Regions from separate parts of the Roseateles sp. DB2 genome, predicted to be linked through region 2. Evidence: predicted binding sites of a transcription regulator. Region 2 holds the regulator's gene; each other region holds the start of a gene.
What was found. The regulator FNR, encoded in region 2, switches genes on or off when oxygen is low (the NO sensors DNR and NnrR bind a similar motif). The targets are predictions, from matches to a motif close to TTGATNNNNATCAA.

Region 1 (5,056 bases), on a different contig from region 2:
TGGCCGACGCCACCGCCGCCCTGGTACTGCCTCCGCTGGTGGCTGACCTGGAGGCCCAGCAGGCCCGCGCCCGCGTCCATGTGCTGCCGCTGACCACGCGCGACCCGCGCAGCCTGCTGGAGCAGGGCGAGGCCGACTTCGCCTTGGGCTATTTCCCGCAGGCCGTCGCCGCCCTGCAGAGTCAGGGTCAGTTGGCCGCCATCCGCCAGCACCGCCTGTACGAGAGCCAGTACGTCTGCGTGATGCGACGCGACCACCCGCTGGCGCAGGCCCCGCTGGACCTGGAAACCTACTGCGCCGCCCACCACCTGCTGGTGAGTTTTTCCGGCCGCCCGCATGGCTTCGTCGACGAGTCCCTGGCAGCCGTCGGGCGCAGCCGGCGCATCGTGCTCACGGTCAACCAGTTCTTCACGGCCGGGCGCGTGGTGGCCCAGTCCGACCTGCTGACGGTGCTGCCCGCCCGCTTCGTCAGCGCCACGGGCTACAAGAGCGAGCTGATCGAGCGGCCCCTGCCCTTTGCCCTCGCGCCGGTGCATGTGGACATGCTCTGGCACATGCGCAATGAGGACCGTCCGCCCCAGCGCTGGCTCAGGGAGCGCCTGCTGCTGGCCGCAGCGCTGGCAGCCGCCTGAGCTTTCGGCGTCGACGATCAGCGACAATCGCCGGATGAGCAAGATCGCCGACCTGAACGACGCCGAGTTCGCCGAACTCGATGAACTGCTGGCCACCACGCCCGCGCCCCTGCAAGCCCTGGATGCCTCCATGCTGGACGGCTACCTCTGCGGCGTGCTGGTCCAGCCCCGCCTGATCGAGGTCGAGGAATGGCTGCCGCCCATCTTCGACTACGACGGAGGCGAGCTGCCTGCAGACACCGACCCGACCTGGCTGGCGCGCATCCAGGAGCTGGTGCTGCGCCGCCATGGCGCCCTGAACCGCAGCCTGGCCGAGCACGGCTGGTTCGACCCGGTCGTGCTGGACCTGGATGCCGAGGCCGCCGCCGCCGCTGAATCCGGCGAGCAGCCCGAAGCCGACGCAGCCGACGACGAGCAGCTCTCGCCCATCACCCGCACCCTGCTGCCCTGGGTCGCCGGCTTCCAGCATGCCGCCCTGTGCTTCCCCGAGCTGAGCGAACTGGACGACGAAGGCGTGATGAACGCCATGGCGCGCCTGTACCGCCACCTGCCGGCCGAGTCGGCGGAGGAGAAGGAAATCGTCGCCACCCTGGACCGGGAGCACCCGCTCAAGGACATCGACGACGCCATCGAGGACCTGGTGGTCAATGTGGCCGATCTCTACGACCTCACCACGGACCTGCGCTACAAGGTCGAGGCCGTGCGCCGCGACACGCCCAAGGTGGGACGCAACGATCCCTGCCCCTGCGGCTCGGGTCGCAAATACAAGCAGTGCCACGGCGCCAACTGAGCACCGAAAGCCGGCTCCGCCGCCGGCCGCCTTTGCTGTCATGAAACTGCAGATCCTCTCGGACCTTCACATGGAGACCGAGGCCTTCGACCCCCAACCGGCGTCCGGCGCCGAGCTGTTGGTCCTGGCCGGCGACGTCGACAGCAGTTGGCGCGGCCTGTCGGCCTTTGCGGGCTGGCCGGTGCCCGTGCTCTTCGTGCCAGGCAACCATGAGTACGACCAGCGCGAGATCCGCGACACCGGCCCGGCCCTGCGCCGCGAATGCGAACGCCTGGGCCTGCGCATGCTGGACGACGAGGTCTTCGTGCTGGACGACGCTGCAGGTCGCCGCATCCGCTTCCTGGGCTCCACGCGATGGAGCGACTTCGACGTCTTCGGCAGCGCCCAGCGCGAACGCGCCATGCGCGCCGCAGGCTATTTCCAGCGGGTCATGGCGGCCCGCCTGGACGGCCAGGCCTTCGACGCCGATGCCGTGCGCCGCCTGGGCCTGGAGAACCGCGCCTGGCTGGAGCGGACACTGCCCGTGACCGGCGGAGAGGCAATGGATGCAACCGTGGTCATCACCCACTTCGCCCCCAGCCTCAAGAGCGCTGATCCGCGCTACGGAAAGCAGCCCGGCACGGCCAGCTTCTGCAATGACGACGAGGCGCTGATGCCCGGTGTGCAACTTTGGATCCACGGACACCTGCATTGCCGCCACGACTACCGCGTGAGCCACGCCCTGGGCCAGACCCGCGTGATCTGCAATGCACGTGGGCATGGCCGCAAGGGCGAGGCGGCGGACTACGACCCGCTGCGCTGCGTCGAGGTCTGACCGCCCATGCCGCAAGCCGCGGCGCTTGAGATGTGTCAATCCGCGACCCCTGGTCTGTGCCAGACTGCGGCCTGTACCCCCATCCACATGACGCCTACGCAGGCGGGGAGATATGGCATGAAGATCCTGGTCGCCGTTGACGGCAGTTCCTTTACCAAGCGCATGCTGGCCTACCTGGTCGCGCACGATGAATGGCTGGGCAATGCCCACCAGTACACCGTGCTGCATGCCGTGCCAGCTGTGCCGCCGCGCGCTGCCGCCGTGCTGGACAAGGCTGTGCTCAAGTCCTACTACGACGATGAGGCCGAGAAAGTACTCAAGACCGTCCGCACCTTCTTCGACAAGCAGAAAGTGCGCGCCGAGTTCGTCAGCAAGGTCGGCCCGGCCGCGGAGGTCATCAGCGCTGCCGCCAACAAGGGCAAGTACGACCTGCTGCTGATGGGTTCCCACGGCCACGGCACCCTGGGCAACCTTGTGCTGGGATCGGTGGCCACCAAAGTCATGAGCCAGACCGAGGTGCCGGTCCTGCTGGTGCGCTGAGGGGCTTGGGACTGCAGCGCATGCCGGCTCCAGGCCGGCCCCACCTGACACTGGCGAGACTCACGCGACCGACACCAAGGCCTTCATCAAGGCCTGCATCAACGGAAGGCTTGGCCGAGGGCCGGCGCGGGTCCGGCTGGACGCTAGGCGCGGCGATGCAACCAAGCCAGTGGCGACTCCCCGCCATTCACCGCTGTGCTCTGGGATGACTCCAGCGTCTGGTAGTCGCTGGTGCGCCGAAATGAATCAGCCTCGTCTTCGAGGGTGACCTCGAGACCAAAGGCCGTGCCCATGTCCGCCGGGTCCTGGGCCGGGCGATTGCTGGGCTGACGGCGGAAGAATCGCAGTGCGGCGGCAGGGGCAAATCGCATGGTGGACCTCGTCTGGCAGCTGAGCGCAAAAGGCCGGAAGGCCCGATTCCATCGCACATTGCGCTGGATCACGCAGGGTTCCAGTGTGCGCGTCCCAGCGCCCGCAGATATCCCTAAATTGGGTGGAAAACGACAGGCAGTTGGCAAAAACTCACGCGCTTGCAAAGTGATGCAAACGCATGTCTTTGCGGCCATGGCCATCCGTGCAATCCCGGTGGGGCGTGCCGGGCTTTTCCATGAATGCCCGCACCCATCAGGCTTTGAGCCGCGGGCGGCACGGCGCACGCGTCCTCTGCGCACTGACGCTGCTGACGCAACGCTGGCACAGCCTCGCCCCTTGGGACCGCATGCCACCAGGCCCCCCCTGACCCAGGGATAGGCGGGGGGCCATCAGCCTGCGGGCTTAGGCCGTGGCCCGAGGTGCTGCACGCCGCCGCCCTTGCCGCAGTACCACCCCTCCTGGCTGCACGGAGCGCCTAGGCTGCGGCGCGGCGTCTGGCCGGCGATGCCTTGAGCGCGCCCTTGGCCCCCGCACTGAGCGCAAGGCCCACCTGGTCCAGCAAGGCCACCCGGCCAGGGGCCGGAGCGGCCTCGCTGACCAGCTTCCATTGGTGCCAGTAAAGGGTCAGGTCGACGCTCACTTCAGGCCGGAGCTGCTGCAACTGTCGTTTGCGCACCAGCTCCCGCACCTGCAACTCCGGCACCACCGCAATGCCCCAGCCCATGCAGGCCGCGCGCACGATGGCGTCACTGGAGGGCACATAGCGCTCCTTGAGCCGCGGATGCCGCACCCCGAAGGCCTGGCTGATCCACTGGACCTGGTTGTCGTCCTTGCGGTTGAAAACGAGGAAGGGCAACTGGGAGAAATTCGCCTCATTGAGCCCGCCAGGCAGCTGCCGGGCGACGAAATCCGGGCTTGCCACCGCCACATAGGACATCACCCCCAGCGGCTGGACCACACATCCCCGCAAGGCCTGCTTGACGGTGCTGACGCAGCCCAGCACCTCGCCCTGGCGCAGCCAGTCATGGGTGAAGTCCTGGTCGTCAACGATCAGCTCCAGGCCGAAGCCCTCGCGCAGGCCTTGCTGCACCAGGCCATCCAGGGCCGGCAGCACCCAGGTCGCCAGACTGTCGGCATTGACGGCAATGGGCAGGCGCTCATGCGGCGTCACCTGACTTCCGAGCTCGCGGGCGACGTCGGTGCGCAAGGCCTGGAGCTGGCGCGCGAAGCGCAGCAGCACCTTGCCCGGCTCGGTCAGCCGCAAAGGCCGGGAGCGCACCACCAGCAGTTGGCCGACTTGCGCCTCCAGGCTGCGCAGGCGTTGGGATACAGCGCTCTGGGTCACGCTCAGGCGCTGGGCGGCACGCTCGAAGCTGCGCTCGTCCGCCAGGGCGGCGAGGCAGTCCAATCCGGCGGAATCCAGGTCTTTCATAAGTGCAATTAATGTAGCGCGAGAAATATGAATGGCGCTTCTTGATCTCCGTCAGGCTGCCGACAATGCGCCAGCCGTGTCGGGCCTCACGCCCGCGCCGGTTTCCAGCCCTCTTCCCCCTTCAATTCGGTCGCACAAGCGTCGATCATTCGGGAATCCCGCCAAAGGGCTTCCCACGCAGGAGCAGTACAGATGAAAGTCGTCGTTCTGGGTGCAGGCATCATCGGCGTCGCCACCGCCTGGTATCTGCTGGAGGAGGGCCATGAGGTGGTGGTGGTCGACCGGCAGGACGACGCGTCCATGGAGACCAGCTTCGCCAACGGCGCCCAGATCTCCGTGAGCTTCTGCGAACCCTGGGCCAATGCCGGCGCCCCTTTCAAGGTCGCCAAGTGGCTGCTGCGCGATGATTCGCCTCTGCTGTTCCGCCCGCGCCTGGAAGTCGCCCAGTGGCGCTGGGGCCTGAGCTTCCTGACCCA
Region 2 (5,056 bases):
GCTGGGCTTGTCATTGTCGATGGCGTACTGGATGGCCTTGCGCACCAGACGCTCGGTACCCTCCTGAGACACGGGCTTGATGCCGATGCCCGAGGTTTCCGGGAAGCGGATCTTCTTGACGCCGAACTCGTTCTGCAGGAAGGCGATCAGCTTCTTGGCCTTGTCGCTCTGGGCTTCGAACTCGATGCCGGCGTAGATGTCTTCCGAGTTCTCGCGGAAGATGACCATGTCCGTCTTGTGCGGTTCCTTCACGGGGGAAGGCACGCCCTTGAAGTAGCGCACCGGGCGCAGGCAGACGTAGAGATCCAGCTCCTGCCGCAGCGCCACGTTCAGCGAGCGGATGCCGCCACCGACCGGGGTGGTCAGCGGACCCTTGATGGAGACCACGTAGTCCTTCAGGACCTGCAGGGTTTCCTCGGGCAGCCAGACGTCGGGACCGTAGACCTTGGTCGACTTCTCGCCGGCATAGATCTCCATCCAGTGGATCTTCTTCTTGCCACCGTAGGCCTTGGCAACGGCTGCGTCGACGACCTTGATCATCACCGGCGTGATGTCAAACCCCGTGCCGTCGCCCTCGATATAGGGAATGATCGGCTGGTCGGGCACATTCAGGGAGAAGTCGGCGTTGACCGTGATCTTCTGCCCGCCTTCGGGCACCTTGATGTGTTGGTACATGTGTAGTCGTCTCCGCTAGTCGCGAGGTTGGATGCGGCGGGGTGCCGCCATAAAGAAATCGATTCTATGCCAGCAGAGCTTTCACGGGCCTGATACGCCTTGCAGTCTGGCGTTTCAATGCGGTTTCACCCGCAGTCCGGCATGGAGCGTTCCGGGGCGTTCCCATGGGGGTCGGCAGCCCGGCGCCAGATCGGCGCAATACCTGCAGATGAAGCCCGCTGAAGGCATGTTCATGGGTGATCAGGCGCAATAGGCTTGAACCTGCGCCCAGACACCATGCCCCAGCGCCCAGCCCGCACTCAGCACCAGGCCCAGCCCACCCAGGCGGGTGGCCCAGCGCATGCCGCGCCCCTCCTCCACCTGGCCCAGGCCCAGCAGCTTCCACAGAATGGCCGGCCCCAGTGCCAGCCCGAGGCCGGAGCTGATCGCGAAGGCACCCATCACGGCCGCGCCGCCAAGGGCGCCATTGGCCAGGGCGGCCAGCAACAGGGCCGATTGCAGCAGGCCGCAAGGCCATGCCACCCAGCCCAGGCCCGCCAGCAGGGCGCGCCAGCGCGGGCGCTGCGGCGTGCTCAGCGCAGGGCCGCCCGCGGCCAGCGCGGCGAGTGGGATGGCGCCATCGCGACTGCCTTCGCGCCCGAGTGCAGACAGCCAGGCCGGCTGCCGCGCCTTCCAGAGCAGATAGATGCCCAACGCCAGGGCCGCGAGATGCAGCAGCAGCCACAAGGGTCGCAGCAAGGCCACCGTCTGCCCCCAGTGCGCCATCAGCGAGACGCTGGACGCCGCGACCGCACCGGCCACACCATAGCTGAGCAGGCGCCCGAACTGGAAGCCAAAGTGGGCAGCACTGCGCGGCGAGCCTTGGCTCAGCGCAGCGCACGGGGCGCCGCACATTACGGCACAGTGCGGGGTGCCAGCCAGACCCATGAGCAGGGCCGAGCCGACGAGAGCTGCTTCCATAGGCGGCGATGATGCGAAGTGTGGGTGGTGAGCCTCGGTGCCCGAACGCCTTCTGAGCCAGGGCGGCTGGTCACGAATGAGGGGAACGCTCCCCTCAGATGATGCGCGAGAACTGCGCGCGCGTGCGGTCAGCCTGAAGATAGCGGTCAAAAACCATGGCCACCGCCCGCACGAAGTACCAGCCCAGCGGCGTAACCTGGATGGCCTCGGGCTCAAGCACGACCAGCCCCGTCTCCTGCATGGAAGACAGTTGCTCCAGCTCTGCGCGGAAGTACTCACGCACCTTGATCAGGTGGGCCAGCTCGATGGACTCGAACTCCACGCGGCCCTGGCACATCAGCGCCATGATCATGGCCCGGCGCACCAGGTCATCGCGGGTCAGCGCAAGGCCGCGCTGGATGGGCAGTTGCCCCTGGCGGATGGCGTCGTAGTACTCGGGCAGCGTCTTGGCGTTCTGGCTGTACGTGGCACCCACGCGGCCGATGGCTGAGACGCCCAGGCCGATCAGGTCACAGTCCGGCTGCGTGCTGTAGCCCTGGAAGTTGCGATGCAGCCGCCCCTGACGCTTGGCGACTGCCAGCGAGTCGTTGGGCAGCGCGAAGTGGTCCATGCCGATGTAGGAATACCCATGCCCCACGAAGCCGCTGAGGGCAGTGGACAGCATGGTCAGCTTGGAGGCGGCAACCGGCAACTGGCTGGCATCGATGCGTCGCTGCGGCTTGAAGCGCGTGGGCAGGTGGGCATAGCCGTACAGCGCGATGCGATCGGGCCTGAGCGTCGCCACCTGCTGGATGGTGCGTCGGAAGCTCTCCGGCGTCTGCTGGGGCAGGCCATAGATCAGGTCGACATTGGTGGACTCGAAGCCCAGGGCGCGCGCCTGCTGCATCAGGCTCTCGACCATCTCATAGCTCTGCACCCGATGGACGGCCTTCTGCACTTCCGGGTCGAAATCCTGGACGCCAAAGCTCAGGCGATTGAAGCCCAGCTGGCGCAGGTGCTTCAGGCGGGCCTCGGTGACGGTGCGGGGGTCGACCTCGATCGACACCTCGGCGCCAGGCGCCAGCTTGAAGCGCTGCTTGATCGCCTCCATCAGCCCCGTCAGTTCCTCGTCGCTGAGGAAGGTCGGAGAGCCTCCACCGAAATGCAATTGCGATATCGCCTGCGCTCGCCGCAGCTCCGTCACCGTCAGGTCCATTTCCTGGACCAGAACCTCCAGATACTCTGCGGCCCGGTCATGGTGCTTGGTGATGACCTTGTTGCAGGCACAGTAGTAGCAGACGGACTCGCAGAAGGGAATGTGGATGTAGAGGGACAGGGGCGCCCCGCCTCCCACCACCCCGCCGTCAGCCCGTTGGTTCAGGGCCTGCTTGTACTGCTCGACAGAGAAGGCTTCAACGAATCGGTCGGCCGTCGGGTAGGACGTGTAGCGCGGACCGGACACATCGAAGCGGCGCAGCACATCCTCGGTGATGCCCGGCAGGGCGGCAGTGTTGATGGTTTCCATGTCGCCACTGTGCCAAGCCTGCACAAGCACTGATTGACCTGTATCAAGATTGATCAAGGAGCCCGGGTAAACAATGGCTGCAGCCTTGAGGAGCGTCATGTCCTAGCTTTGCCCTGAAGCAGTCGCGGCCATTGACAATCCCTCGCCGCCCCGGCAGTCCCAGCCCATAATGAGCCCTATGAATACCCAGACCCCGATCAAGATCGAGCCCTTCAAGGTCGCCTGCTCCAGCTGCAATCTGCGCGAGTTGTGCCTGCCCGTCGGGCTGTCCGAGTCGGACCTGAACCAGCTAGACAGCCTGGTGGCCACGCGCCGCAATGTATCCCGCGGGGACACCCTGTTCCGCACGGGCGATGCCTTCCAGTCGCTCTACGCCGTCCGTACCGGCTTCTTCAAGACCTGCGTCTCCTCTGAAGATGGCCGAGACCAAGTCACCGGCTTCCAGATGGCCGGCGAGTTGCTGGGTTTGGACGGCATCAGCAATGACCGCCATTCCTGCGATGCAGTGGCCCTGGAAGACAGTCAGGTCTGCGTGATCCCCTATGGCCAGCTCGAGGAGCTCTCCCGTGAGTTCACCGACCTGCAGCACCAGTTCCACAAGATCATGAGCCGCGAGATCGTCCGTGATCATGGCGTGATGCTGCTGCTGGGCTCCATGCGTGCCGAAGAACGCCTGGCCGCCTTCCTGCTGAACCTCACCCAGCGCCTGCAGGCCCGTGGCTTCTCCGCCTCGGCCCTGGTACTGCGCATGACGCGTGAAGAGATCGGCAGCTATCTGGGCCTCAAGCTGGAGACAGTCAGCCGCACCTTCTCCAAGTTCCAGGACGAAGGCCTGCTGGAAGTGAAGCAGCGCCAGATCCGCATCCTGAACCAGGACGGCCTGCAGAAGCTGGTGAACACCGCGCACTGCAGCTAAAGGCGCCCTCCTCCCTGCAAGCATAAAGCCCGCTGCAAGGCGGGCTTTGTGCTTTCTGAGCTACCGCCTCCTGTCAAGTGAGGCAAGCAGCGGCAGATCGGTGGACCTGCGCCTCGGGCAGCGGTCCGGCCGACCGCTCATTGCGGCCAGCGCCTCGGATGCCCCTGCCCAGATTCAGGCGGCAGCGTGGCCAGCAGCATCGTCACCGCCGAGGCCAGGCTGATCAGCAGCCAGAAGGCCAGGAAGCTCAAGGTGTAGACCGCCTCACGGCTCAGTTGCACCGGTGACATGCCAAACCAGCTCAGGTCCATGGGGTCGACCAGGGCGAAGACCAGCGCCTCGGTCACGCCTGCCATCACGAAGGCCGGCCAGAGTATGTGCATGGCCCAGCGCGCGGGGCCCGGTTTCTCACCAATCAGTCCCATCCCGGTCTCCTCCACGATGGACTGCGAGGGCTTACTTGCCGCTCGCTGGGCCGCCGGTGGCGGCATGGTTACGGGCTGCGATGGCCGGAGCAAGGGCGGCGGCTTGCGGGCCGTCCGCGGCGCTGTCCGCAGAGACACGCTGCTGCGTCTCGATCACAGGGTCCGGATGCTTGATTGCCATGCCCAGGGTCACGAAGCTGGCCAGGACCACCGCCGCAGGGCCGCCGACCACCAGCCACATCATGCGTTCGTGCCACCAGGCGCGCGGCGCGGGTGAGGAAGATTGGATGTCAGCCATGTTTCGCTCCTAGCGGGGAACCACAAAGGTGGATTTTTCGACCAGTTGGCTCGGCATTTCGCCAGCCACGGCATCGCGGACGATGCGGAAATGGATCTCGTGGGCACCACCGCCCGCCGATTGTGCCGTCTGCGGCGGCAGACGCAGTGCCACGGACACCCAGCGCGCCTCGGCAGGCCCGACGCTCAGACGCAGGGGCGGCGTCAGCACAAGGCCTTGCAGCCCGTCCGCGGTGATGGTGTAGGACTGCGTCTGCTCCGTGGCATTCATGACCTGCA
Region 3 (5,056 bases), on a different contig from region 2:
GATGCCCAGATGCCATTGCGCCGCCCAGGCGAAGTCCGGCGGCGGCGCACTGCGCAGCTCCTGCCGGGCCTCGTCAGCGGCCAGCACCAGGCCGCAGCGATGGAAGTAGTCGGCGCAGGCCTCGAACAGGGACTGCAGGCGGGGCGCGTCGGCCTCGCCCAGCGCCTGCACGTTCAGGTCCTGGTCGGCAAGAAAGTTCTGGAGGCCCATGGGCCCTCCTTGCGATGAGCGAAAGCCGCAGCCTAGCGCAAGAGATCGTGCTGGCCCGACAGCCACTGCGGCGTCTGACGGCGCAGGGCACGCAGGGTCTCGCCAACCTGCCGGCGCTGCCGCGCCTGGTCCTCTTCCAGCTCCTGCAGACGCTGCATGAACTGAGCCGCCCGAGCCGCCTCTCCGGACGCCTCATACAGGCGCAGCGCATTGCGCAGCAGCGGGGCCCGCATGAAGGGATAGGCCTGCAAGGCCTCAGGCAGTAGCAGCGGTTCCAGCAGGATACGCGCACGGTCGAGATCGCCCGCCAGCAGGGCGCATTCGCCCTGCGCATGCTGCAGCGAGGCCCAGGCGTGGGGCAGCTCGTCCTGGTGGATCAGCGCCTGCCCGGCCTCGAACAGGGCCTGCGCCTCGGACAGCCGGCCGCCGTGCATCATCCCGATGCCAATGTTCAGCAGCAAGGAGGAGCGCTGTCGCTGGTTCATTTCCGGCGCATCCATTTGCGAGCGCGCCTGGAAGGCCAGGCGCAGCTGGCGCTGGCCCATGGCATCGGCCTGGAGGTCATGGCCGCGTCGGCGCAGTTCGTCGATGGCCAGGGCACCGGCCAGCAGGGCATTGGTATAGGCCCGGGTCATGGCGTGAGGCTCCTGGCTTTCACGCGCCCTCGACAGGGCCTGCATGTGCAGCATCTCGGCCTCGTCGTACTGGCCCAACTGGGCGCAGACATGGGCCAAGGCGCCCAGGGCGCGGGGCAGCACCGGGTGCAGCTGCGGCGGCCTCGTGGCCAGTTCGACGGCCTCGCGGGCCATCTCCAGGGCCTCGTCCATGAGGCCGGCGCCGCTGAGGCAGAGGCTGGCGATGTCCAGCATCTCCACACGTTCGATCCGTGCCTGCGCAGGCAGGTGGCTCAAGGCAAGACTGGCACCGACATAGGCTTGGCGGAGGTCATAGAGCGCCCAGCCGGCGCGGGCCTGCATCTGGCCGATCTCGCAACGCAGCGCCGCTGGCAGGGCATCCAGATCGCAGGTGCCGCGCGCCTGGTCCAGCAACACCAGGGTGTCCCGCATGCGCTGCTCGGCCAGCGCCTGCCGGGCGAGGTCCAGGCACTGCTCGCAGGCTGGAGGTTGGGGTATCAGCAAAGGCTCCATGCAAACCGTCCCGCCGACGCCGTACAGGCAGGCATCGGACTGTGCGCATAGCGTAAGGCCGGCGCGCATCCTGTCCGTCGGCGGCACTGGGCCAAAGCAGGGATCGATGTGCAGAACTTCTGGCTTGGCCCGCTTTTCAGTCCTGCCGGCTCGTGTGCAGGGGCTGGTGGAGGCTGGCCGGTAGCGCCGGGCGGTCGGCTTCCGCCGCCGCCAGCGGCTGGACTTCTTCCAGACTGGCCAGGCAGCGCTGGCTCAGCTGCTGGTAAGTGCGGGTGCCTTCGAGCTTCCAGCGGATCTCATCGTCACTCAGCGGGCGCAGCACCTTGGCGGGCAGGCCGGCGATCAATGACTTCTCCGGCAGGTCCTGCCCCGCCTTCACGAAGGCGCAGGCGGCCAGGATGCTGTAGGCGCCCAGCACCGCGCCGTCCATCACCACCGCCTTCATGCCGACCAGCGCATCGTGCCGGATCACGCAGCCATGCAGCACGGCACCGTGGCCGATGTGGCCATTGCGCTCCACCACGGTCTCCGAGCCGGGAAAGCCGTGGACCACACAGCAGTCCTGCACATTGGCCCCCTCATGCAGCACGATGCGGCCGAAGTCCCCGCGCAGGCTGGCATTGGGGCCGACATAGCAATTCGGCCCGATGTGGACGTCGCCAATCAGCACCGCCGTCGGATGCACATGGCTGCTGGGATGGACCACGGGGATCACCCCGTCGATGGCGTAGGAAGGCATGAGGACTCCAGTTGACGGGCGGCCGCCGCGCCAGGCCGCTTTGCCTGCGGCGCAGCGGCCGGATCAGCAGCCATGAGGACCAGCGCGGACAAACCTAGGGTTTACGCCAGGCCGGCAGCGCTTGTGCCAGATCAAGCGGCACCTTACGATCTACCGACCGGTCGGTCAAGAGTGCAAGAACCTTGACCTGACGCATAGCCACACGAGGCCTCGCCCATGTCACAGCCTTCCGCCCCTTCTGCGGCGCCCCAAGCCGACGACGCCCTGCTGATCAGCCAGGAAGGTGCCGTGCGCACCCTCAGCTTCAACCGCCCGGCGGCGCTGAACGCCTTCACCGCCCAGTTGCTGGCCCAGACCCGCGCCGCGCTGGACGAGGCGGCTGAGGATGTCGGCGTGCGCGCCGTGGTGATCACAGGCATGGGCCGCGCCTTCAGCGCCGGGCAGGACCTCTCCGACCCGCTGATCAAGCCCGAGTTCGGCGCCGACGCCCGCCCCAAGGACATCGGCCACCTGCTGGACAACTACTACATCCCCCTGGCCTTGCGGGTGCGCTCCATGCCCGTGCCGGTGATCGCCGCCGTCAACGGCGTGGCGGCTGGCGCCGGGGCCAACCTGGCCCTGGGCTGTGATCTCGTGGTCGCGGCCGAGTCCGCCAGCTTCATCCAGGCCTTCTCCAAGATCGGCCTCATCCCTGACTGCGGCGGAACCTGGCTGCTGACCCGCCTGGTGGGCCGCGCCAAGGCCATGGAGCTGGCCCTGCTGGGCGACAAGCTGCCCGCCACCGAGGCGGCGCGCCTGGGCCTGATCGCCCGCGTCGTCCCGAACGAGGAGCTGGCCGCCACAGCCCAGGCCCTGGCCTCGCGCCTGGCCGGCATGCCCACGCGCTCGCTGGTCGAGACCCGCAACGCCTTCGACGAGGCCCTGAGCCTCAACTACGAGGACGCGCTCAAGCTGGAAGCCGTGATGCAGAGCCAGCTGGGCTTCGCGCACGACTACCTGGAGGGCGCCGCCGCCTTCCTGGAAAAGCGCACGCCGGTCTTCAAGGACCGCTGACGCGCCCTGTGCCGCCCCTTCCTGTTGTCCGAGGAGCCTCCTGCATGTCCACGCCCCTGAGCCCGCAAGCCATCGCCGAAGCCGTGCGCGACGCCATGTTCCGCGAGGACCACGCCTCCAAGGGTCTCGGCATGGACATCCTGGCCGTGGGCCCCGGCAGCGCGACGATACGCATGACAGTGCGCCAGGACATGCTCAACGGCTTCGCCATCTGCCATGGCGGCCTCATCACCACCCTGGCCGATTCGGCCTTTGCCTTCGCCTGCAACGCGTACAACGAGTTGACGGTGGCCTCGGGCATCACGATAGACATCGTGGCGCCCGCACGGCAGGGCGACGTGCTGACCGCCGTCGCCCACGAGGTTTCGCTCGCCGGCCGGACCGGCGTCTATGACGTGAATGTGCGCAACCAGCGGGACGAGCTGGTGGCCGTGTTCCGCGGCAAGTCCTACCGCATCAAGGGCAAGCCCGTGGTCCCCGGCCTGGCCGCTGCCCCTGCGCAGGAGTGAACCCATGACCGTGAAGCATCCCGCCCCCGGCGATCTGGAGCCCATCGAGACCGCCAGCCGCGACGAGCTGCAGGCCCTGCAGCTGCAGCGCCTGCAATGGACGCTCAAGCACGCCTACGAGAACGTGCCCCACTACAAGGCCGCCTTCGACGAGAAGGGCGTGCACCCCTCGGACCTGAAGACCTTGGCCGACCTCGCCAGGTTCCCCTTCATGACCAAGAAGGACCTGCGCGAGCACTACCCCTTCGGCCTCTTTGCCGTGCCGCGCGAGCAGGTCGTGCGCCTGCACGCCTCCTCCGGCACCACCGGCAAGCCCACCGTCGTGGGCTACACGCAGGCCGACATCGACACCTGGGCAAACCTCGTGGCCCGCTCCCTGCGCGCCGCCGGCGTGCGACGCGGGGACATCGTGCACATCGCCTACGGCTACGGCCTCTTCACCGGCGGTCTGGGCGCGCACTACGGCGCCGAGAAGCTGGGCTGCACCGTCATTCCGATGTCTGGCGGGCAGACCGAGAAGCAGGTCCAGCTGATCCAGGATTTCAAGCCGGATGCCATCATGGTCACGCCCAGCTACATGCAGGTGATCATCGAGGAGTTCGTGCGCCAGGGCCTGGACCCGCGCGAGAGCTCGCTGAAGGTGGGCATCTTCGGCGCCGAGCCCTGGACCGAGGCCATGCGCCGCGAGATCGAGAACAAGGCCGCCATCGATGCCGTGGACATCTACGGCCTGTCCGAGGTGATGGGGCCAGGTGTTGCCAGCGAATGCATCGAGTCCAAGGACGGCCCGGTGATCTGGGAAGACCATTTCTACCCTGAGATCATCGATCCCGAGACCGGCGAGGTGCTGCCCGACGGCGCCGAGGGCGAGCTGGTCTTCACCTCGCTCTCCAAGCAGGCCCTGCCCGTGATCCGCTACCGCACCCGCGACCTCACCCGCCTGCTGCCGCCCACCTCGCGCAGCATGCGACGCATGGGCAAGATCGTGGGCCGCTCGGACGACATGCTCATCATCCGCGGCGTCAACATGTTCCCCACGCAGATCGAGGAGCTGGTGCTGCAGGAGCCGCAGCTCTCCGGCCAGTACCAGATCGTCGTCAGCCGTGAAGGCCCGCTGGACGAGGTGCTGGTGCGCTGCGAGATGCAGCCCGGCGCCGACATGGCGCTGAAGGACGGCATCGCCCGCCATCTGCAGCACCGCATCAAGACGCTGATCGGCGTCTCCACCAAGATCGACATCGGTGCGCCGGACAGCATCGAGCGCACGCTGGTCGGAAAAGCTCGCCGCGTGATCGACAAAAGACCGAAATGAACCACCCCCTACGCGCTTCGCGCGCCCCCTCCAGGGGGCAGCGCCGACCGCCCGGCAAAGCCGGATCGGCGGCACTCACCCGGGA

Region 1: a site for FNR is predicted at 2,262-2,275, ahead of ACS5PK_RS03125 (universal stress protein). Genes of this name have one in related genera too.
Region 3: a site for FNR is predicted at 2,219-2,232, ahead of ACS5PK_RS13920 (phenylacetic acid degradation protein PaaY). Genes of this name have one in related genera too.

The regions. Positions count from the first base shown of each region.
Region 1 is NZ_JBPZGY010000002.1:158,121-163,176, reverse strand. It holds gene ACS5PK_RS03140 (LysR family transcriptional regulator) at 1-632, shown strand, start outside; gene ACS5PK_RS03135 (UPF0149 family protein) at 667-1,422, shown strand; gene ACS5PK_RS03130 (metallophosphoesterase) at 1,463-2,236, shown strand; gene ACS5PK_RS03125 (universal stress protein) at 2,354-2,776, shown strand; gene ACS5PK_RS03120 (hypothetical protein) at 2,920-3,147, opposite strand; gene ACS5PK_RS03115 (LysR family transcriptional regulator ArgP) at 3,624-4,580, opposite strand; gene ACS5PK_RS03110 (D-amino acid dehydrogenase) at 4,773-5,056, shown strand, end outside.
Region 2 is NZ_JBPZGY010000001.1:249,370-254,425, reverse strand. It holds gene icd (NADP-dependent isocitrate dehydrogenase) at 1-675, opposite strand, end outside; gene ACS5PK_RS01035 (urease accessory protein UreH domain-containing protein) at 916-1,635, opposite strand; gene hemN (oxygen-independent coproporphyrinogen III oxidase) at 1,730-3,139, opposite strand; gene fnr (fumarate/nitrate reduction transcriptional regulator Fnr) at 3,318-4,055, shown strand; gene ACS5PK_RS01020 (hypothetical protein) at 4,193-4,480, opposite strand; gene ACS5PK_RS01015 (hypothetical protein) at 4,512-4,778, opposite strand; gene ccoG (cytochrome c oxidase accessory protein CcoG) at 4,788-5,056, opposite strand, start outside.
Region 3 is NZ_JBPZGY010000008.1:101,611-106,666, forward strand. It holds gene ACS5PK_RS13910 (GNAT family N-acetyltransferase) at 1-210, opposite strand, end outside; gene ACS5PK_RS13915 (tetratricopeptide repeat protein) at 243-1,349, opposite strand; gene ACS5PK_RS13920 (phenylacetic acid degradation protein PaaY) at 1,495-2,097, opposite strand; gene ACS5PK_RS13925 (enoyl-CoA hydratase-related protein) at 2,314-3,150, shown strand; gene paaI (hydroxyphenylacetyl-CoA thioesterase PaaI) at 3,195-3,659, shown strand; gene paaK (phenylacetate--CoA ligase PaaK) at 3,664-4,971, shown strand.